DNA from 2 places in the Amycolatopsis sp. 3B14 genome. Region 2 is predicted to be linked to the other one. Evidence: riboswitches for the same ligand, from Rfam matches in the RefSeq annotation. Region 2 holds a riboswitch; the other holds the start of a gene.
What was found. A riboswitch is a leader RNA that binds a small molecule or an ion and turns the genes downstream of it on or off. The one in region 2 is predicted to bind thiamine pyrophosphate.
Positions count from the first base shown of each region.

Region 1: it holds a riboswitch for thiamine pyrophosphate, as region 2 does, so the genes downstream of both, ACCP09_RS17930 (thiamine ABC transporter substrate-binding protein) here and thiO (glycine oxidase ThiO) in region 2, are expected to answer to the same signal.

Region 1 covers NZ_JBHZEN010000028.1:122,190-133,196, forward strand. Annotated here, with positions in the region: gene ACCP09_RS17890 (AAA family ATPase) at 1-1,361, shown strand, start outside; gene ACCP09_RS17895 (methylated-DNA--[protein]-cysteine S-methyltransferase) at 1,365-1,874, opposite strand; gene ACCP09_RS17900 (AlkA N-terminal domain-containing protein) at 1,896-3,398, opposite strand; gene ychF (redox-regulated ATPase YchF) at 3,505-4,587, shown strand; gene ACCP09_RS17910 (hypothetical protein) at 4,650-5,063, opposite strand; gene ACCP09_RS17915 (hypothetical protein) at 5,931-6,623, opposite strand; gene ACCP09_RS17920 (hypothetical protein) at 6,977-7,195, opposite strand; gene ACCP09_RS17925 (4a-hydroxytetrahydrobiopterin dehydratase) at 7,260-7,550, opposite strand; TPP riboswitch at 7,584-7,693, shown strand; gene ACCP09_RS17930 (thiamine ABC transporter substrate-binding protein) at 7,716-8,756, shown strand; gene ACCP09_RS17935 (ABC transporter permease) at 8,753-10,354, shown strand; gene ACCP09_RS17940 (ABC transporter ATP-binding protein) at 10,357-11,007, shown strand, end outside.
Region 2 covers NZ_JBHZEN010000048.1:77,823-88,829, forward strand. Annotated here, with positions in the region: gene ACCP09_RS26080 (DUF3159 domain-containing protein) at 1-17, shown strand, start outside; gene ACCP09_RS26085 (N-acetylglucosamine kinase) at 123-1,037, opposite strand; gene ACCP09_RS26090 (SIS domain-containing protein) at 1,034-2,041, opposite strand; gene ACCP09_RS26095 (GntR family transcriptional regulator) at 2,169-2,897, shown strand; gene ACCP09_RS26100 (hypothetical protein) at 3,066-3,965, shown strand; gene thiE (thiamine phosphate synthase) at 4,321-4,977, opposite strand; TPP riboswitch at 5,009-5,117, shown strand; gene thiO (glycine oxidase ThiO) at 5,112-6,218, shown strand; gene thiS (sulfur carrier protein ThiS) at 6,218-6,418, shown strand; gene ACCP09_RS26120 (thiazole synthase) at 6,423-7,184, shown strand; gene ACCP09_RS26125 (MarR family winged helix-turn-helix transcriptional regulator) at 7,270-7,701, shown strand; gene thiD (bifunctional hydroxymethylpyrimidine kinase/phosphomethylpyrimidine kinase) at 7,861-8,694, opposite strand; gene thiD (bifunctional hydroxymethylpyrimidine kinase/phosphomethylpyrimidine kinase) at 8,720-9,535, opposite strand; gene thiC (phosphomethylpyrimidine synthase ThiC) at 9,535-11,007, opposite strand, start outside.

The DNA.
Region 1 (11,007 bases), on a different contig from region 2:
AAGAGGCGGAGAGCCGGGCGGAGCGGCGCCGCAAGTCGGCGGAGGCGGCCAAGCACGACGCCGAAACGAAGCTCGCGGCGCTGCGTGAGCGTCTGCGGGGCCGGGACGGCGCGCAGGTGACCGAGGAACTTTCCTTGCTGCGCAGGGAGATCGCCGGGCTCGACGCGCTGGCACAACAGCGGGCGCCGCTCGCGAAGCAGGTGCAGGCAGCCGAGACCGAGCAACGGGAGCTGGAAGCGAAGCGTGCGGCCGAACTGCAGGCGGCCACGGCCGCCGAGACCCAGCACCGGGCGCTGACCGAGCGCGTCGCCGAACGCGCCCGGCGCCTGGAGGAGGCGCGCGGTGACCACCCCGACGTCGCCGCCCGCCGCGCGCACCTGACGGGGATCGTGCGGGCGCTGGACGCCCTGGCCGAGGCGCGGTCCGCGGCCGCTAGCGCCGCCGAACAGCTCGAGCGTCAGCGCGCCGAGGTCCGGGAAGCGCTGTGGCGGGCCGGTTTCGAGACCGTGGAGGAGATGCGGGCCGCCGCGCGTGACGAGGCGACGGTCCGTGATCTGGAGAAGCGACTGGCCGATGCCCGTGCGGCGGAGGCGGCGGCGCGGGCCACGCTGAACGAGCCCGAGCTGTTCGGGGTCGGGCCGGACGACGAGGTGGACGTCGAGTCGGCCAGGGCGAAGGCACAGGCGGCGCGGGAACGGGCCGAGGCTGCGGTCGCGGTCCTGCGGTCGGCGACGGCCCAAGCCGATGCGCTGGGCACGCTGGCCGAGCGGCTGGCGGCCGCCACCGAGCGGCTGCGGCCGCTGGAAGAGGAGTTCGCCGAGCTCGACGCGCTGACCGACGTGGTCAACGGGCGCGGGCAGAACGCGCGGAAGATGTCGCTGCGGTCGTACGTGCTGGCGGCCCGGCTGGAAGAGGTGGCCATCGCCGCGACGGCGCGGTTGCAGACGATGAGCCAGGGCCGCTACTCGTTCGTGCACTCCGATGCGGCCGGATCGCACGGCACGAGGGGTGGCCTGGGACTGGACGTGCTGGACGACTTCTCCGGCACGGTCCGTCCGGCGAAGACGCTGTCCGGCGGGGAGTCGTTCCTCGCGTCACTGTCGCTGGCCCTCGGGCTGGCCGACGTGGTCGCGGCGGAGACCGGCGGCTCGCTGCTGGACACGTTGTTCGTCGACGAGGGTTTCGGGACGCTCGACTCCGAAACCCTCGACGTGGTGATGAACATCCTCGACGAGCTGCGGGCCGGTGGCCGGGTGGTCGGCCTGGTGTCCCACGTGGAGGAGCTGCGGCAGCGGATCCCGACCCAGTTGCGGGTGCGCAAGTCCCGCACCGGGTCGAGTTTGGAGCTGCAGATGGCGTGAACTTCAGGAGCGGTACGGGGTTTCGTGGTCGAGCAGCCAGCGCTTGACGTCGACTCCCCAGCGGAAGCCGCCCAGCGCGCCACCGATGCGGAGCACCCGGTGGCAGGGCACGAACAGCGCCGCGGCGTTGCGGGCGCAGGCCGAGGCCGCGGCGCGGATGGCGGCGGGTCGGCCGGCGAGGGCGGCGTACTCGGTGTAGGTGACCGGCTTGCCGGCGGGCACCGTGCGCAGCACGTCCCACGCGTGCTGCAGGAACTCGCCGGACCGCTGGCGCACGGGAATGTCGTCGATCGCGTCCAGTTCACCGTCGTGGTAGCGGCGGACCGCGGTGCTGACCGCACCGAGGTCGCGCTTCTCGCGAAGGTCGGACGGGCGCAGTGAGGGGGAGATCTGGGGAGTCAGTTCGCCGAGGTCGGCGGTCCAGCCGGAGGCCAGGACGGCGCCGTCGCTCGCGACGATGGCGGTGAACGGTCCGATCCGGGTGTCGGTCGTGGACCAGTGGGCGATGCTCATGTCGGTTCTCCTTGACGGGGTTCAGGCTTGGCTGGAGCGCCACAGGTACATGCCGGCGTAGGACCGCCAGGGCCGCCACGCCTGTGCGCGTTCGTTGAGTGCGGGGATGTCGTCGGCGATGCCGAGGGCGGCCGCGCCCTTGCGGAGGACGAGGTCGCCGGTGAGCAGCACGTCGGGAGCGCCGAGGACGCGCATCAGCACGTAGTCGGCGGTCCACGGGCCGATGCCGGTGAGGGCGAGGAGTTCGGCTCGCAGTTCGGCGGGATCGCGTCCGACGTGCACGTCGACCTCACCGGAGGCGAGTGCGGCGGCGGCGCCGAGGATCGCGTCGATCCGGCGCTTCGGGCCGCGCAGCACCTCGTGGCCACGCTCGGCCACCGCCTCGGCGGTGGGGAACAGCAGGAGGTCTTGCTGCCACGGGACCGGTTCGCCGAGCGCCGCGGTGAGGCGGCCGGCGGCGGTGCGCGCGGCGGCGACCGAGACCTGCTGGCCGAGCATGGCGCGTAGCACCAGCTCGAAACCGTCGGCGGCGCCGGGGACGCGGATGCCCGGGGTCGCGGCGACCGCCGGGGCCAGAGCCGGATCGCTGGCGAGCACGCGCGCGACGGCCTCGGGGTCGGCGTCCAGGTCCAGCAGACGCCGGGCCCGGGTGACGGCCGCGCCGAGGTCGCGGACGTCGGCGAGCCGCAGGTCGCAGCGCACGTGCCCGTCCTGTGGCGTCAGCGTCACCGTCGCGGCGCCGTGCGGGAGCCGGAGGGTGCGGGCGTAGCTGTGCTCGTCGACGGACTCCACGCCGGGCACGGCCCGGGCGGCGAAGAAGCCGAGGAGTCCGGCGGCGTCGAACGGCGGGCGGAACGGCAGTCGCAGGGACAGCCGGGTCCCGGCCGTGCCCGCTTCGGGCTCGGCGGCACCTGCGCGGCGGCGTGCCGCGGCCGCGGCCGTGCGCAGCTGCGACGGAGTGCGGGCGAAGACCTCGCGGATGGTGTCGTTGAACTGCCGGACGCTGGCGAAGCCGGCCGCGAACGCGACGTCGGCCAGCGGCAGCTCGGACAGCTCGATGAGCAGCCGCGCCGAGTGGGCCCGGTGCGCGCGGGCCAGTGCCAGCGGTCCCGCGCCGAGCTCGGTGGTGAGGACCCGGCCGAGCTGCCGCTCGGAGTAGCCGAGGCGGCGGGCCAGGCCGGGCACGCCCTCGCGCTCGACGACCCCGTCGGCGATCAGCCTCATGGCCCGTGCGGCGAGGTCGGCGCGCACGTTCCACTCCGGTGAGCCGGGCACGGCATCCGGCAGGCAGCGGCGGCAGGCGCGGAATCCGGCGGCTTGCGCCGCGGCGGCGGTCGGGTAGAACCGCACGTTCTCCTGCCGCGGGGTGAGCGCCGGGCAGGACGGCCGGCAGTAGATGCCGGTGGTGCGCACGGCCGTGATGAACTGGCCGTCGAAGCGGGCGTCGCGCGAGGCGACGGCGCGGTAGCACCGCTCGTTGTCGCGCCAGAGTGCCTGCTCGGCCGGTGCGGCGATGGCTGTCATGGGTTCGATCCTGCCAGCAGGTCAGGCACCTGACTGGCGGAATTCCGACATGGCCGTGAACGGGCGGCCGGGCCGGGTGGTGGGCCCGCCCCGTAGACTTCGGGCCGTGAGTCTGACCCTCGGTATCGTCGGCCTGCCCAACGTCGGCAAGTCGACCCTGTTCAACGCGCTGACCCGCAACGACGTGCTCGCCGCGAACTACCCGTTCGCCACGATCGAGCCGAACGTCGGCGTCGTGCCGCTGCCCGACGAGCGTCTGGACAAGCTCGCCGAGATGTTCAGCTCCGCCCGCACCGTGCCGGCCACGGTGTCCTTTGTGGACATCGCAGGCATTGTCAAGGGCGCGTCCGAGGGTGCCGGGCTCGGCAACAAGTTCCTAGCGAACATCCGTGAGGCCAACGCGATCTGCCAGGTCATCCGCGTGTTCGACGACCCGGACGTGGTGCACGTCGACGGCCGGGTGGACCCGTCGTCGGACATCGAGACGATCAACACCGAGCTGATCCTCGCCGACCTGCAGACGCTGGAGAAGGCGCTGCCGCGGCTGGAGAAGGAAGCCCGGACGAAGAAGGAGAACCGGCCCGCGCTGGAGGCCGCGCAGAAGGCGAAGGACATCCTCGACAGCGGACGGACTTTGTTCTCCGCTCAGAAGGAGGTCGACACCGCGCTGCTGCGTGAGCTGAGCCTGCTCACCCTGAAGCCGTTCCTGTACGTCTTCAACGCCGACGAGGGCGTGCTGACCGACCAGGCGAAGCGCGAGGAGCTGACGAAGCTGGTCGCCCCCGCCGACGCCGTGTTCCTGGACGCGAAGGTCGAGGCCGAGCTGCTCGAACTCGACGACGAGGAGTCGGTGCGCGAGCTGTTGGAGTCGGTCGGCCAGACCGAGCCCGGCCTGCACGCGCTGGCCCGCGCCGGGTTCCACACGCTGGGCCTGCAGACCTACCTCACGGCGGGCCCGAAGGAGTCCCGCGCGTGGACGATCCCGCAGGGCGCCACCGCGCCCCAGGCCGCGGGCGTCATCCACACGGACTTCGAGCGGGGCTTCATCAAGGCGGAGGTCGTGTCCTTCGACGACCTCGTGGAAGCCGGCTCGATGGCCGCCGCGCGCTCCGCGGGCAAGGTCCGGATGGAAGGCAAGGACTACATCATGGCCGACGGCGACGTGGTGGAGTTCCGCTTCAACGTCTGAGCCGGCCTGCGGCGCTGATGGCTATGCGGGATCGCGCGTTGACATGCGGGTGGGTTCGTTGCTCAGGAGGCAGGCATCCGGGCGTCGGCGAGTTTGAACAGCGTCGCGAACGCCAGGGCGAGCACCACGACGAGCCCCGCGTTGTGGATGGCTGCGCCAGGGCCCAGTTCGGTCACGTCCAGGAACGGGTACGGGTACCAGTCGGTGAAGGCGCCGCGACCGTCGACCACGAGATCCGCGCGCGCGGCCCGAACAGCAGCCACGCAGCGATCGTCGCCCACGGGGAGATGTAGTGGAAGCCGATGGTCGCGGACATGGTGGCTCCGGGTGAGGTGCACCTGGGGCGCCAGCACGATCGCGAACACCAGCCCGGTGATGAGGATCCCCAGGAGCGCGTCCAGCCGCGCCACGCGCCAGACCGGGCCGTCCAAAGTGGGGCGCCACACCGGCACCGGAGCAGCGGCGAGCACGACCATGTCGCTCTCGACGGTGAAGTAGCTGAAGAGCCGCCACAGGCGGACGCCAAGGCTGAGGCTTCCCCGGTCTGGCCGAGTTCGCGTCCGCGCCGCCGGTGAAGATCAGCGTCAGCGGGACGGCGAGCGAGGCGATCACGACGAGCGCGATGAGCCCGTGCCACCAGCGGGACAGGGCCCAGGACGTTCGAGGCGCGGGAACCACGTGACCGAAAGTAGCCCTCGATCCACGGAGCGCGAGCTCATGGCGTGAATGGCGATTCCGGGCGCGGGAGGTGGGGTGGCACGGGGGCCGTGGGGGTTCGGGCGGCTGGTGGCCCGTTCGCTGGTCCCGGGTGCGGGGTGGTGCCCCAACCCCAGGGGTCTCGCGCGAGTGGGGATATGGGGCGCGGGTTGCGGGCACGGGGCCTTGGTGCGGTGGCGCGGGAAGGGCGAGGCTGCCTGCCGCGGCGGTGGGGGTGCCGGGCGGGCGGGGAGCGTAGCCCGCGTGCCGCGTGCCGCGTGCCGCGTGCCGCGTGCCGCGTGCCGCGTGCCGCGTGCCGCGTGCCGCGTGCCGCGTGCCGGGCGCCGGGTGCCGGGTGCCGGGTGCCGGGTGCCGGGTGCCGCGTGCCGCGTGCCGGGCGCCGGGTGCCGGGTGCCGGGTGCCGCGTGCCGCATGCCGGGTGCCGGGCGGGCGGGGAGCGCGTAGCCCCCGTGCCGGGTGCCGGGTGTTGCGAGTCGTGCAGAGGCGGCGCGGGATCTGCTCGGGGGACAGCGCAGCCCCTGGCGGCTGGGCGACATTGGGAACACGGAGAACGCCCAGGCGGGGGAAGCCTGGGCGTTCTCCGTGAACCGACCGGGCGCACGGGCAGTGCCCGCACGCCGCGCCGATCAGCAGGTCACGTTCACCGTGCCGCTCGACTCGAACGACACGTGCACGTGGTCGTAGTGGTTGGCCGTGGCGTCGCCGCGGTCTTCCATGGTCGACCAGCCGCTGCCGTCGTTGTAGCGCTGCCTCCAGATCACGTACTTGACGTTGAACTCGGACTGGTTGGCCAGCACGTAATCCGCGATGGCGTTGCCCGTGGACGTGTCCACCATGAAGTCCAGCGCCAGGCCGCTGGGGTGGTCGCTCGTGCCGGAGCGGCCCGCTCGGCCGCCGATCTCGTCCACGCCGAACTTCGCGGCGATGTGGTTGCCCACCTTCGCCACATGGGGCAACGTGCCCTCGAGCACCGACGAGCAGGCGTTCGCCGCCTTGGTCGTCGTCTTCGGGGTCGTCGTCGTGGACTTCGGCGTCGACTTCGAAGTGGTCGACGGCGGGGGCGCCACGGACGGCGTGGTCGTCGACGGCGGGGGAGGCGGCGGCGGGGTGGTCGTGCTGCTCGACGTGCTCGTCGGGGCCGAGGTCGTCGGCAGCGGCTTCATCTGCGCCGCCATGCTGGCCGTGTCCTGCCTGCTGAAGTTACCGGTCAGCCAGACCGCGAAGCCCAGCACGAACGCCGCGGCCAGGCCGATCGCCAGGGGGACTTTCAGCGATTTCGCTTTGGATCTATGTCGACCCACCATTCGGAAGATCACCATTTTCGGGGAGGGGACTTTTCGGCCGTTCGGGGGATGGCCGCCCGTGACATTACGAATAGGACACGGAAATGTCACCAACGAGTGGTCATGGACACAGATCAACAGCGCATGAAAAAGGCCCGCCGGGGCACCGGCGGGCCGCTGACCTGCTGGGACTCAGCCCAGCGCGGCGAGCACGAGAACGGCGAGCAGAGTGATGGCGGTGGCCAGGCCGGTGACCCAGGCGCGCTGGACGGGCGACAGGGCGGGCGTGCTGTTCATGGCGGCGAACCTCGGGGTGAGCAGGGACTTCCGCGCGTGACAGCGCCCGCGACGCCCCCGTCGTTACAACCCGGCGGCCGACGTGACCGAAATCACTCCTGCGGTCCCCGATGTCGCGCCGTGTACCAGAACACGGCACCCGCCGCGGCGATCATCAACCCGAACGCCAGCGTCCCGACCACCACCGCCCGCGTCTCGCTCGGCGGTTCGACGGCGGCGGACGTGACCGCCGAAGCGGTCCCGGCGAGCACTCCCAGCAACAAGGCGACGGCGGCTCCCACGGCGGCCAGTCGCGTGACAACCTTCCTCATGGTGCGTTCCCTCCACCAGGGGCAACGCACGGGACCGGCCGCGAAGTTGCCGGTCCGGCCTAGATCACAGCGCGTCGATCGTGCTGTCGATCTGTTCGGCGAGCGACACGTCCTTCGCGGTGATGCCGCCCGCCGAATGGGTGCTGCACCGGAACGTCACGGTGCGCCACCGGATGTCCATGTCCGGGTGGTGGTTCACGCCCTCGGCGATCTCGGCGACGCGGTTGACCACCGCGATGGCCTGCGGAAAGTCGGCGAGTTCGGCCGTGCGCTCCAGCGCGTCGCCCGCGCGCTGCCAGTACGGCAGCTTGTTGAGGGCCTCGGAGATCTCGGTTTCGCTCAGTAGTTCCGCCATGTGCTCCATGGTGGTACGGCGGCGAGTACGCTGCACGGTTGCCACGGGAGTCCGGGTCCACCGGGCTGAGAGGCGGGTTCGCCCGCGACCGTTCGCACCTGATCCGGATCATGCCGGCGCAGGGAGGGCCCCGACCTTTCTCGCCGGAACGAGCGAGGAGTGGTCATGAGATTCCGCACGGGCGTCCTGGTCGGCCTTGTCGCCGCCCTGACCGCGGGCTGCACGCTGGCCGGCAACGACGCGGACAACGGCCCGGCCACGGTCACGCTCGTCACCCACGACTCGTTCGCCGCTCCGCAGCAGGTGCTCGACGCCTTCCAGCAGCAGACCGGCATCACGATCAACGTCGTGAAGAAGGGTGACGCGGGCGCGCTCACCAACACCCTGGTCCTCACGAAGGCCAACCCGATCGGCGACGCGGCCTTCGGCGTCGACTCGACCTTCGCGTCGCGCGCGCTCACCGAAGGCGTCTTCGCGCCCTACACCAGCCCCGAGGCCGACCGCGGCCCGCAGCGCTACGCCGTGGACTCCGAGCACCGCCTGTCGGCCGTCGACGTGGGCGACGTCTGCGTCAACGTCGACAGCACCTGGTTCGCCGAGCGCGGCATCCCGGAGCCCGCGACCTACGACGACCTGGTCAAGCCGGAGTACAAGGACCTGCTGGTCGTGGAGAACCCGGCCACCAGCTCGCCCGGCCTGGCGTTCCTGCTCGGCACCATCGCCCGCTACGGCGAGCAGAACTGGCAGGGCTACTGGACCCGGCTGAAGGACAACGGCATGCGTGCCGTCGCCGGCTGGGAGGAGGCCTACGGCCAGGACTTCTCCGGCTCCTCCGGCAAGGGGCCGCGGCCGATCGTGGTGTCCTACGCGTCCTCGCCCGCGGCGGAGATCGGCGAGGACGGCAAGCCGCGCACGAAGGCGCTGCTGGACACCTGCTTCCGTCAGGTCGAGTACGCCGGCGTGCTGGCCGGGTCGCCGAACGCGGACAAGGCCCAGAAGGTGATCGACTTCCTGCTGTCCCAGCAGTTCCAGGCGACGGTGGCGGAGAACATGTACGTCTACCCGGCGCGGGAGGGCGTCGCGTTGCCCGCCGCGTGGACGACGGCCGCCCCGCTGCCGCCGAACCCGGCGAGCCTGCCCGCTGAGACGGTGCAGGCCGGGCGTGAGCGGTGGATCGAGCAGTGGCGCTCCTTGCTCGGCCAGTGAGCCGTGCCGGGCTCGGGCTGGCGGCACTGGCTGTGCTGCCGCTCGGGTTCCTGGTCGTCTTCTTCGCCTGGCCGGTCGTCGCGATCCTGCGGCTGGGCTTCGCCGACGGCGGGGTGCTCGCCGCGCTGGCCGAGGGCGAGACGTGGCGGCTGGCGTGGTTCACGGTCGCGCAGGCCGCCGGTTCGACCCTGATCGCGGTGGTCGCCGGGTTGCCGGTCGCGTTCCTGCTGGCGCGCGTGCGGCTGCCCGGGGTGGCGGTCGTCCGGACGCTGGTGCTCGTCCCGTTCGTGCTGCCCACCGTGGTGGTGGGCCTGGCGTTCCGGGCGCTGTGGCCCGACGGCGGCTGGCTGTCCATCGTGCTGGCCAACGCGTTCTTCAACGTCGCCGTCGTCGGCCGCACGGTCGCCGGGCTGTGGGCGTTGCTGGACTCGCGGGCCGAGGACGCCGCCCGCGCGCTGGGCGCCTCCCGCTGGCGCGCGTTCCGCTCGGTGACGCTGCCCGCGCTGATGCCGGCGATCACGTCCGCGGCCGCCGTCGTGTTCCTGTTCTGCGCCACCAGTTTCGGCGTGGTGCTGATCCTCGGCGGCGCGCGGTACCGGACGCTGGAGACCGAGATCTACCTGCGCACCGAGAACCTGCTCGACCTGACCGGCGCGGCGGCGCTGTCGCTGGTGCAGATCGCCGCCGTCCTGGGCGCGCTGCTGCTCGGCGCGGCCGCCCGCCGCCGCCGGGAGAGCGCGCTGCGGCTGCGGTCGCGGCGGGAGACCGCGCGCCGCCCGGTCGGCGGCGAGTGGGCCGTGGTCGGCGCCGCGGTCGTCGTGCTCGGCCTGCTGCTGACGCCGATCGTCGCGTTGCTGCTGCGCTCGGTGTCCACCGTGGACGGCTGGAGCCTGGCCGGCTACCGGGCGCTGTCCGGCACCGGAAACGACGGCACGCTCCAGGTCTCCGGCTGGGACGCGGCGCTGAACTCGCTGCGCACCGCCACCGACGCGACGGTGCTGGCGATGGTCATCGGTGTGTCGGCGTCGGTCCTGCTGGTCGCGCTGCGCCGGTCGCCGGGACGGCTCGCGCGCGGGGTCGGTGAGTCGATGGACGCCGCGCTGATGCTGCCGCTCGGCGTGTCCGCGGTGACCGTCGGGTTCGGCTACCTCATCACGCTCGACGCGCTGCCCGGCGACCTGCGCCGGTCGCCGCTGCTGGTGCCGCTCGCGCAGGCGCTGGTGGTGATCCCGCTGGTGATCCGCACGGTGCTGCCCGTGGTGCGGTCGATCGACGACCGCCTGCGCCAGGCCGCGGCCACCCTCGGTGCGAGCCCGGCGCGGGTGTGGCGCGAGATCGACGTGCCGCTGGCCTCCCGCGCCGTCGTCGCCGCGGCCGGGTTCGGCTACGTCGTCGCGCTCGGCGAGTTCGGCGCGACGAGCTTCCTGGCGCGCCCGCAGACGCCGACGCTGCCGGTCGCGATCGCGGCGCTGATCGCGCGGCCCGGCCAGCTCAACAACCAGATGGCGTACGCGGCGTGCGCGCTGCTCATGCTGGTCACCGCGGCCGCGGTGATCGTGATCGACCGGCTCGCGTCCGGCCGGGTGGGGGAGTTCTAGCCATGGCGTTGACCGTGTCCGGCCTGACCGTGCGGTACGGCTCGTTCACCGCCGTCTCCGGCGTGGACCTGGAGATCGCCGACGGCGAGGTGCTCGCGTTGCTCGGCCCGTCCGGCTCCGGGAAGTCGACGCTGCTGCGCGCCATCACCGGTCTGGAGCCGATCACCGCGGGCAGCGTGCGCTGGGACGGAGCCGACCTGGCGCGCGTGCCGGTGCACAAGCGCGGGTTCGGGCTGGTGTTCCAGGACGGCCAGCTGTTCCCGCACCGGGACGTGGCCGGGAACATCGCGTTCGGGCCGCGGATGCACGGGATGTCGTCGGCCGAGCGCGCGGAACGCGTGAGCCGGCTGCTCGACCTCGTGGGCCTGACCGGCTACCAGAAGCGGCGGGTGACCGAGCTGTCCGGCGGCGAGGCGCAGCGGGTCGCGCTGGCCCGCGCGCTCGCGCCGGAGCCGCGCCTGCTGCTGCTCGACGAGCCGCTGTCCGGTTTGGACGCCGGGTTGCGCGAGCAGCTGGCCGTCGACCTGGCCGAGATGCTGCGCAGCGCGAAGATCACCGCGCTGCTCGTCACGCACGACCAGGAGGAGGCGTTCACGCTCGCCGACCGCGTCGCCGTGCTGCAGGCCGGGAAGATCCGCCAGGCCGGGGCCGTG
Region 2 (11,007 bases):
GTTCCGGGCGCGAATAAGAGCCCCCGGCGAGGGGGAGGTCCGGGGGCCGCCCAAACCGTACGCCCGGCGGCGGACCCGGCACTCGTGCTCCGCGCACGAAAAACGCCCGGATCTTTGGTCGGTCAGCCTGGACGGCGCGCCGCGGCTTCGCCGAACGCCTCGACGGCGGCCAGCCAGGCCGCGCCCAGCACACCGTCCGAACTGGTGCGGACCTCGAGCCCGGCCAGCTTCGCCCGCACCCGCTCGCCGACCCGGGAGCCATCGCCGAGGACGCTGCCGACCAGCACCACCGGGGTGTCCTCGCCCGGCTCGCGGGTCGCCAGCGCGGTCGCGACCAGCAGGTCGGCGGCGCGCTCCACGATGTCCGCCGCGGCCGGGTCGTCGACCGCGACCAACGGCGCGAACCGGGCGAGGCGGACCGGCGGCTCGGCGTTGGCGACCGTGATCAGCCGCCGCCACGCGTACTTCCGGTCGGTCGCGTCGACCCCGGCCTCGGCCAGCACCGCGGTGGCCAGCGGGCCGAGGTCGCCGTCGCGGCCCAGTGCGGCCAGCGTGGCACGCACGGCCTCCCGGCCCAGCCAGAACCCGGAGCCCTCGTCGCCGAGCAGCCAGCCGTAGCCGCCCTCGGTGGCGACCATGCGGCGCTTGCGGATCCGGCCCGCGATCGAGCCGGTGCCCGCGATCAGCACGGTCCCGTCCGGCGCGTCGGTGGCGGCGGCGAACGCGACCTCGGCGTCGGTCAGCACCACCACGCGGTCCAGGCCCATGTCGCGCCAGGTGCGCTCGAACAGGGCCGCGACCGCCGGGTCCGTCAGCTTCGCGGTGCCGGCCATGCCGACGACGCAAGCGCTGGCCCGGCCGGGGACCTCGGTGGCCGCGCGGATCGCCGCCGCCAGGTTGGCGACCGCCTCCGCGGGCGGGTGCGAGTTCGGGTTGGCGCCGCCCGCGCGCCCGGCGCCGAGCACCGTGCCGTCCGCGGCCACCGCCAGCGCACGCGTGGACGTGCCACCCGCGTCGACCCCGAGGACGAACTTCATCGCGTCCTGGTCACCTTGTTCAGGCCGCGCGGGCGGTCCGGGTCGAAGCCGCGGGCCAGCGCCAGCCCGAGCGCGATCCGCTGCACCGGCAGCACCTCCAGCACTGGCGCGAGTTCCTCGGCCACGGACGGTACCGGGATGCGGACCGCGGCGGGCACCTCGCCCGCCGACGACCCGAGCGCCAGCACGTCGGCGCCGCGTTCGGCGACCGTGGTCAGCACGTCGCGCAGGGCGGCCCCGCCGCGGCCGGTGCCGGTGATCGCCAGCACCGCGGTCTCCTCGTCGACGGCCGCGACCGGCCCGTGCAGCAGGTCCGCGCCGCTATACGCGCGGGCGGCGAGGTAGCTGGTCTCGGCGAGTTTGAGGGCGGACTCCAGCGCGGTGGCGTAGGAGTAGCCGCGGCCGGTCGTGATGATCCGGTCGACGAAGCGGTACCGGTCCACGGCGCGCTGCACGTCGACCTCCAGCGCCTGCCGCGCCAGCGGTTCGATCTCGGCCGCAGCCGACGAGTCGCCGCCCCGGACGGCGTCGACGAGCAGGTACAGCGCGAGCAGCGTCGCGGAGTACGTCTTGGTGGCGGCCACCGCGGTCTCGGTGCCGGCGCCGATGTCGACGGCCAGCTCGGCGGCGCCGCCCAGCGGCGAGGCCGGGGTGTTCGTGACCGCGACGGTCAGCGCGCCCTGCTTGCGGGCGGTCTGGGTGAACTCGAGCAGGTCGGGCGAGCCGCCGCTCTGGCTGACCGACACCAGCAGCACGTCCCGCAGGTCGGGACGCGCGCCGTAGAGGGTCACCGTGGAGGGCGAGACGAGCCCGGCGGGCAGCCCGAGCAGGACCTCGATGAGGTACTTCGCGTACAGCGCCGCGTGGTCGCTGGAGCCGCGCGCGGCCAGCAGGGCGAACCGCGGCGGGCGCCGGGAGATGGCGGCGGCGACGTCGGCGATCTCCCCGCGGCGGGCCACCAGACCGCCCAGAACGGCGGGCTGTTCGGCGATTTCCGCGGCCATGTGCTGTCCGGGGTTGCTCATGCTGGGTCCCTTCGGAGGTCTAGACCAATGCTACCCCGGGCGCGGTCCCATCCGGAAAGGGTAGTTTCATCCTGCGCCGGAGGCGCGGTTCGAGGAGGAGTCGGTCATGTTGGAGTCAGCCACGCGCGGTCAGCGCGAACCGAAGTACTGGGCGTTGAAGCAGCATCTGCTCGACCTGCTGGAGACGATGCCGCCGGGTTCGCCGATTCCCACCGAACGCTCGCTGGCCACCGAGTTCGCGGTCTCCCGCACCACGGTGCGGCAGGCTCTGGCGGACCTGACCGCCGAGGGCAGGCTGCACCGGGTGCAGGGCAAGGGCACGTTCGCTGCCGAGCCGAAGCTCGCGCAGCGGCTGCAGCTGTCGTCCTACACGGAGGACATGCGGGCGAAGGGGCGCGAGCCGTCGTCGAAGCTGCTGGAGGTCGAGGAGCTGACGGCCGAGCCCGAGCTGGCGAAGCTGCTCGGCATTCGCAACGGCGCGAAGGTGCTCCGGATGCGCCGGCTCCGGCTGGCCGACGGCGAGCCGATGGCGCTGGAGACCACGCACCTGCCGCTCGGGCGGTTCCGCGGCCTGCGCAAACACGTGTCGGCGGGCGGTTCCCTGTACGCGGTGTTGCGGGAGCACTACGGCGTGGAGATGGACAGCGCGGAGGAGACGATCGAGACCGCGCTGGCCGGGCCGCAGGAGGCGGACCTGCTGGGCGCCGACGTCGGCACCCCGATGCTCCTGCTGTCGCGGCATTCGTTCGCCGCGGACGGCAAACCGGTCGAATTCGTGCGGTCCATCTACCGCGGTGACCGGTACAAGTTCGTGACCACGCTGCGGCGCCCGTAACTCCCCAAGATCCCTTGCGTTGTCAAGGGATTGTTAAGCCCGTCGTGTCCACTGTGGACGGTGAGAGTGGCCTGCGTCACCATCCGGCAACGCTGGGAGCATCTCAATCGACAAACACGTTGGACACGATGGGGTTAACACGAGAGGGAGAGCGAACACACCGCGATCATGACCGAGGAGAAGGAAGAGAGCGCCGAGAAGAAGTCCGGGCTGTCTCCGGCGCAGGTGGTGGCGTCGGCGCTGGCCGCGGTGACGGCTGCTTTCCTGGGCTCCACGCTGGGGGTGGCGGGCACGGTCATCGGCGCCGGTGTCGCGAGCATCGTGACGACCGTGGGTGGCGAAATCTACCTGCGGTCGCTGCGCAGCACGCGGGCGGCCGCGCGCAAGACGGCCGAACTGCTGGCGGTCGCCGAGACCCGGCAGCAGACGAAGGTCGTGCCGCCAGCGGTCGCGCCGCGGTCGACGCACCCGCTGATCAGGCACCAGCAGAACGGGGCGGCGCAGCGAAGACCGGCCACGCAGCTGACCGAGATGCCGACGAGGGTCGTGCACCCGATCACGCCACCGCTGTCCGGCACGACGCGCCGGATGCCGGTCGCCGGGCAGGGCGGATCCGGGGGCGGCGAGAAGACGGTGTTCATCCCGAAGCCGGTGGACCAGCCGGTCGAGGAGGAGGCCGCCCCGCCCGCCGCCGCGAAGCCCTGGTGGAAGAGCCGGTGGACGCTCGCGGTCGCGACCAGCGTGGCGGCGTTCGTGGTCGGGATGCTGGCGATCACCGGCTTCGAGGCGGCGACCGGGAGCACCGTGTCCGGCGGCACCGGGACGACGCTGGGCCGGGTGGTCGGCGGTTCCGGCGGCGCCGAGCCGACGACCACGCAGGTCACGACGGTCACCGAGAGCTCGACGAGCGAGGACGAGCGGGCGCCGGCGAGCACGAGCAGCACGCCGACGACGTCGTCCAGCGCCGAGCAGACCGAGTCCCCCGTGACGACGACGCCGAGCACCAGCGTCCAGGAGACACCGTCCGCCGCATCCGAAACAGCGACGACGGCGCCGAGCAGCCCTTGATCCGAAACTGACCACAGGCCCTTCGCGAGTTTTCGCGGAGGGCCTGTTTTTTGAGGCCAGCCAGGTGCGGGCCGGCCTCGACGGCGCGGGCGATGTTGCACGAACGGCTCGACAGTCTGCGAGCCGGAGAGCCGGCCGCCTCGATTTGCCGGGCTGGGTTGACTGTCGCGGACCACCGCACCACTCGCCGTTACGGCCCACCACGGCCACGAAGGCCGGGTCAGTCCAGCTGGCCCGCACCGCGCGGGCGGCTGCGGCGGGATCCTCGCCCCCGGTGGCGCCCGCCACCAGCACCTTGAGCAGCTGGTCGCGTTGATGCCGGACGGCGGCCTCGGCGCGGCCACGAAGGCCCGGCTCAGTCCAGCCGTGCCCGCAGTGCCCGGGCAGCCGCAGCCGGGTCCTCGGCCTCGGTGATCGCCCGCACCACCACGATCCGCGACGCGCCCGCCGCCAGCACCTCCGGCAGGCGGTCCGCGTCGATGCCTCCGATGGCGAACCACGGGCGCGCGGTGCCAAGCGCCGCGGTCGAGCGCACCAGGTCCAGGCCCGGCGCCGGGCGGCCGGGCTTCGTCGGCGTCGGCCAGCAGGGGCCGGTGCAGAAGTAGTCCACACCTTCTTCCACAGCCGCGGCCTCGGCCTGTGGACGGTCGTGCGTCGAGCGGCCGATCACCGGCTCGTCGCCGATCACCCGCCGCGCCAGCGGCACCGGCAGGTCGTCCTGCCCCAGGTGCAGCACGTCGGCGTCGACGGCCGCCGCGATGTCCGCCCGGTCGTTCACCGCCAGCAGCGCCCCGTGCCGCGCGCACGCCTCCGCCAGGATCTCCAGCGCGGCCAGCTCCTGACGGGCCTCCAGCGGCGCCCCGTCCCGCTTGTCCCGCAGCTGGATGATGTCCACGCCACCGGCCAGCGCGGCGTCCGCGAACTCGGCCAGGTCCGGCCGGTCCCCGGTGCACAGGTAGAGCCGCGCCGCGTCGAGGCGTTTCCTGATCTCGTCACCACTGAGCCCTGGCATGGCCTGAACCCTATCTCGCACGTTAGGGTAGGGGTGTCCGCACGGGAGCCCGAGCCACGGGCTGAGAGGGAGCTGCCAGCGCTCCGACCGTGGAACCTGATCCGGATCATGCCGGCGCAGGGAGCGTGATTCTCATGAGCAACCAGCACGTGGCCGTCGTCGGCGGCGGGGTCATCGGCCTGTCCGTGGCCTGGCGCGCCGCGGCGGCCGGGCACCGCGTCACCGTCGTCGACCCCGCGCCCGGCCGCGGCGCGTCCTGGGTCGCCGGCGGCATGCTGGCCCCCGTCACCGAGGCCTGGCCCGGCGAGGAGGAGTCCCTCGCGCTCGGCGAGGAGTCCCTGAGGCGCTGGCCGGCGTTCGCGCAAGCGCTTGCCGCGGACGGCGGCGACCCCGGGCTGTCCCGGGCCGGCACGGTCGTCGTGGCCCTGGACCGGGCCGACGCCGACCAGCTGGACATCGTCGCCGGCTACCTGCGGTCGGTCGGCCGCGAGGTCGAACAGGTCACCGGCCGCAGGCTGCGCTCGCTCGAACCCGGGCTGGGCGCGGTGCGCGGCGGCCTGCTCGTGCCCGGCGACCTGGCGGTCGACAACCGCAAGCTGCTCCGCGCGCTCGAAGCCGCCGCGCTCCGGCACGGCGCGGAGTTCACCGGCGACGAGGCGACGGCGGTCGAACCCGGCCACGTCCGCACAGCCCACTGCGAGGTCCGGTGCGACGTCTTGGTCATCGCCGCCGGGGCGCACAGCGCCCGGCTGCACCCGGTGCTCGCGCGAGGTGTCCGCCCGCTCAAGGGCGAGATCCTCCGCCTGCGCGCGCGGCGCACGAGCCTGCCGCCGCCCACGCGCACGGTGCGCGCCGTCGTCGAGGGGCGACCGGTGTACCTCGTGCCACGAGAAGGCGGCGAGCTGGTCCTCGGCGCGACCCAGTACGAGGCCGGTTTCGACGACACCGTCAGCGCCCGCGGCGTGCGCGAGCTGCTCGAAGGCGCCGAGCGGATCTTCCCCAGCATCGACGAGTACGAGCTGGTCGAGACCGCCGCCGGGCTGCGCGCGGCCAGCACCGACACGCTCCCGTTCATCGGTGACCTCGGCGACGGCGTCCTCGCCGCCACCGGCCACCACCGCAACGGTCTGCTCATGGCGCCGGTCACCGCCGACGCCGTCGTGGCTTGGCTGGCCGGGGAGAAACCGCCCGAGGAGGCGCTCGCGGCGGACCCGGCCCGGCTCGGAACAGGAGGGGTCTGATGGAAGTGCAGGTCAACGGGCAGTGGCGGGAGGTCCCCGACGACGCGACGGTGACCGACGTGCTCAAGGCGGTCGACGCGCCGGAACGCGGCGTCGCGGTCGCCATGAACGGCGAGGTCGTGCGGCGCGGCGAGTGGGCGGCCAGGGCCGTCCCCGCGGGCGCGCGGCTGGAGATCCTGACGGCGGTGCAAGGTGGGTGAGGTCATGTTCGACGGCGACCAGCTCGTGATCGGCGAGCACAAGCTCGGCTCACGGCTGATCATCGGAACGGGCGGCGCGGCGAACCTGTCGGTGCTGGAACGGGCGCTCGTCGCGTCCGGCACCGAGCTGACGACGGTCGCGCTGCGCCGCGCGGACGCCGAGGGCGGCTCCGGCGTGCTGGACCTGCTGCGCCGCCTCGGCATCCGGCTCCTGCCGAACACCGCGGGCTGCCGCAGCGCCGCGGAGGCCGTGCTGACCGCGCGTCTGGCCCGCGAGGCGCTGGAGACCGACCTGATCAAGCTCGAGGTGCACGCCGACGACCGGACGCTGCTGCCCGACCCGGTGGAAACACTCGACGCGGCCGAGCAGCTCGTCGCCGACGGCTTCACCGTGTTCGCCTACACCAACGACGACCCGGTGCTCGCGCTGCGGCTGGAGGAGGCCGGCTGTGCCGCGGTGATGCCGCTGGGCGCGCCGATCGGCACCGGGCTGGGCATCCGCAACCCGCACAACATCGAGCTGATCGTGGCCCGCGCGGGCGTGCCGATCATCCTCGACGCGGGAATCGGCACGGCGTCCGACGCGGCGCTGGCGATGGAGCTGGGGTGCGACGCGGTGCTGCTGTCCACGGCGGTCACCAGGGCACAGGACCCCGAACGGATGGCGTACGCGATGCGCTCGGCGGTGGTCGCCGGGCGGCTGGCGCGGCAGGCGGGCCGGATCCCGCAGCGGTTCTGGGCGCACGCGTCCAGCCCGCCGCGCTGAAAAACCCGGCTTCACCTCGGTTTGCCGCGGCGAGCACGTATGGTTTACCGCACCCGAGCGGTCGGCGAGGCGAAGGAGCTCGAGAGTGGTTGAGTCAACCGAGGATGTCGCTGGGCGGTTGTTCCTCGCCGTCGGCCGGCTGTCCCGGTCCCTGCGGCAGGCAGGCACACCAGGGCCCGGCCACGGCTCAATTTCCGCGCTGTCGACGCTGGTCGCCTTCGGGCCGATGCGGCTCGGCGACCTGGCGGCGAAGGAGGGCGTGGCGGCCGCGACGATGTCGCGGATTGTCGCCTCGCTGGTCGACGCGGGCTGGGCGAGCCGCGAGCCCGATCCCATCGACCGGCGCGCCTGGCTGGCGACGGCCACACAGCAGGGCGAGCGGATGCTGCTCGACCTGCGGTCCACGCGCGTGCACGAACTGCAGAAGCGGATCGACCGCCTGTCGCCGGAGCACCAGGCCGCGCTGGGGCAGGCGCTGCCGGCGCTGGAAGCACTGCTGGCCGGCGACGAGAGCTGACCACGCCCGGGATTTGGCGAGGAGGCGCCGCTCATGCCCCGGGCGGGTTGAATTCCCGCCTCGGAGTGCGTACTCGCGCCTGGGAGTGCGGAACTCGCGCGCCGGAGCGCGGAACCGCGGGCCTGACCGTGCCCGGCGGCCCGTGGCGTGGCCCGCGAGTCAGCGATCCTCCGGCGCCAGCCGCCAGAAGGCGGACACCGGGCCGACCTTCGCGCCCATCGGGTAGGAGTTCGCGACCGCGTTGCTGACGAACCACTTCCCGAACCGCGCGGCCTCCGGCACCGGCATGCCCCGCGCGAGGCCCGCCGTCAGCGCCGACGCCATCGCGTCCCCCGCGCCGTGCGTGTGCGGCGTGGAGAACCGCGGCCCGGGCAGTTCGACGAACGTGCGGCCGTCGTAGAGCAGGTCCACGCACTCCGGGTCACTGGTCAGGTGCCCGCTCTTCACCAGCACGTACTTCGGCCCGAGCTCCTTCAGCGCCACCGCCGCGTCGTGCATGCCCGCGCGGTCGGTCACCTCGATCCCGGTCAGCAGGCGCACCTCGTCCAGGTTGGGCGTGATCACCGCGGCCCGCGGCAGCAGCAGGTCCCGCAGCGCGGCCAGCCCGGCCGCGTCGAACAGCGGGTGCCCGTGCATCGACGCGGCCACCGGGTCGACCACGAACGGCACCTTCGAGTCCCGCCCGATCTCCGCCCGGTCGCACGCCTCCGCGACCGCCTCGATGATCTCGGCGGAGGCCAGCATCCCGGTCTTCGCCGCCTGCATGCCCATGTCCGCGGCGACCGCCTCGATCTGCCCGGCCACGATCCGCGCCGGGATGTCGGACCGGTCGTGCACGCCGAGCGTGTTCTGCACGGTCACTGCCGTGACCGCGACCAGGCCGTGCACCCCGCAGGTCAGGAACGTGCGCAGGTCCGCCTGCAACCCCGCGGCACCACCGGAGTCGGATCCGGCGATGGTCAGGGCGGCAGGCGGACTCGCGTTCTGGCTCATGCCCCCAGTGTCGCAAACCCGCCGATCAAGCGAGCCGCCAGAACGGGGACACCGGCCCGACGCCCTCGCCGAGCGGGTACGCCTCGGCGACGCACCGCTCGATGAACCGCTTGCCCTCGTCCACCGCGTCCGGCACCCCGAGCCCCTTGGCGAGGAACGCGGTGATCGACGAGGCCAGCGTGTCGCCGCCGCCGTGCGTGTGCGGCGTGTCGATCCGCCGCGCGGACAGCTCGATGAACTGCACGCCGTCGGACAGGAGGTCGACGCACTCCGGGTCGTCGTAGAGGTGCCCGCCCTTGACCAGCACCCACATCGGACCCAGAGCAAGCAGCGCCCGCGCCGCGTCGCGCTGGCTGGCCCTGTCGGTGACCTCGACGCCGGTGAGCAGCCGGACCTCGTCCAGGTTCGGGGTCACCAGCGTCGCGCGCGGGAACAGCTCCGTGCGGATGGCTTCCAGCGCCTCCTCACGCAGCAGGGCGTCCCCGTGCATCGACGCCGCCACCGGGTCCACCACGAACGGCACGTCCGCGTTGCGTCCGATGTGGACCTCGTCGAGCGTCTTGGCGACGGCGGTGATGATCTCCGCCGTCGCCAGCATGCCGGTCTTGGCCGCGTCCACGCCCATGTCCCCGGCCACGGCCTTGATCTGCGCCGACACCACGTCCGGCGGGATCTCGGTGAAGCCCTGCACGCCGACGGAGTTCTGCACGGTGACCGCGGTGATCGCGGTCATCCCGTGCACCCCGCAGGCGAAGAACGTCCGCAGGTCGGCCTGGATCCCCGCCCCACCGCCGGAATCGCTCCCGGCGATGGTCAGCGCGGTCTTCGGGGTGACGCTCATTACGGCTGGACCACCGGGAGGTAGACCTGCTTGCCGTTCTCGGCGAACTCGGCCGACTTCTCCTGCATCCCGGCCTCGATCGCATCCACAGTGGACAGCCCGTGCTCCTCGGCGTACTTGCGGACGTCCTGCGTGATCCGCATGGAGCAGAACTTCGGCCCGCACATCGAGCAGAAGTGCGCCGTCTTGGCGGGCTCGGCCGGCAGCGTCTCGTCGTGGAACGAGCGCGCGGTGTCCGGGTCGAGCGAGAGGTTGAACTGGTCGGTCCACCGGAACTCGAAGCGCGCCTTGGACAGCTCGTCGTCCCAGTCCTGGGCGTACTGGTGGCCCTTGGCGAGATCCGCGGCGTGCGCGGCGATCTTGTACGCGATCACGCCGGCCTTCACGTCGTCCCGGTTGGGCAGGCCGAGGTGCTCCTTCGGCGTGACGTAGCACAGCATCGCCGTGCCGTACCAGCCGATCTGCGCCGCGCCGATGGCCGAGGTGATGTGGTCGTAGGCCGGCGCGATGTCCGTCGTGAGTGGACCGAGGGTGTAGAACGGAGCCTCGCCGCAGAGCCGTTCCTCCAGCTCCACGTTCTCCTTGATCTTGTGCATCGGCACGTGGCCGGGGCCCTCGATCATCACCTGGACGTCGTGGGCACGCGCGATGTGGGTGAGCTCGCCGAGCGTCTCCAGCTCCGCGAACTGGGCGCGGTCGTTGGCGTCCGCGATCGAGCCGGGGCGCAGGCCGTCGCCGAGCGAGAACGTCACGTCGTAGGCGCGCAGGATCTCGCAGAGTTCCTCGAAGTGCGTGTAGAGGAACGACTCCTTGTGGTGCGCCAGGCACCACGCGGCCATGATCGAACCGCCGCGGGAGACGATGCCGGTTACCCGGTTCGCGGTCAGCGGGATGTAGCGCAGCAGCACGCCGGCGTGCACGGTCATGTAGTCCACGCCCTGCTCGCACTGCTCGATCACGGTGTCCCGGTAGACCTCCCAGGACAGCTTCGCCGGATCGCCGTCGACCTTCTCCAGCGCCTGGTAGATCGGCACGGTGCCGACCGGGACGGGCGAGTTCCGCATGATCCACTCGCGGGTTTCGTGGATGCGCTTGCCGGTGGACAGGTCCATGATCGTGTCGGCGCCCCAGCGGGTCGCCCACACCATCTTGTCGACCTCCTCCTCGACCGACGACCACACGGCCGAGTTGCCCATGTTCGCGTTGACCTTCACCAGGAAGTTCTTCCCGATGATCGCGGGCTCGCTCTCCGGGTGGTTGCGGTTGACGGGGATGACCGCGCGGCCCGCGGCCACCTCGTCGCGCACGAACTCGGGCGTTACCCGCTCGCGCGCGGCGATGAACTCCATCTCGCGGGTGATCACGCCGGCCTTCGCGAAGCCCAGCTGCGTGTTGTGCTCCCGGTTCGCGATCCACTCGGCACGCAGCGGCGCAAGTCCACTGTGGACGTCGATCGCGACGTCGGGGTCGGT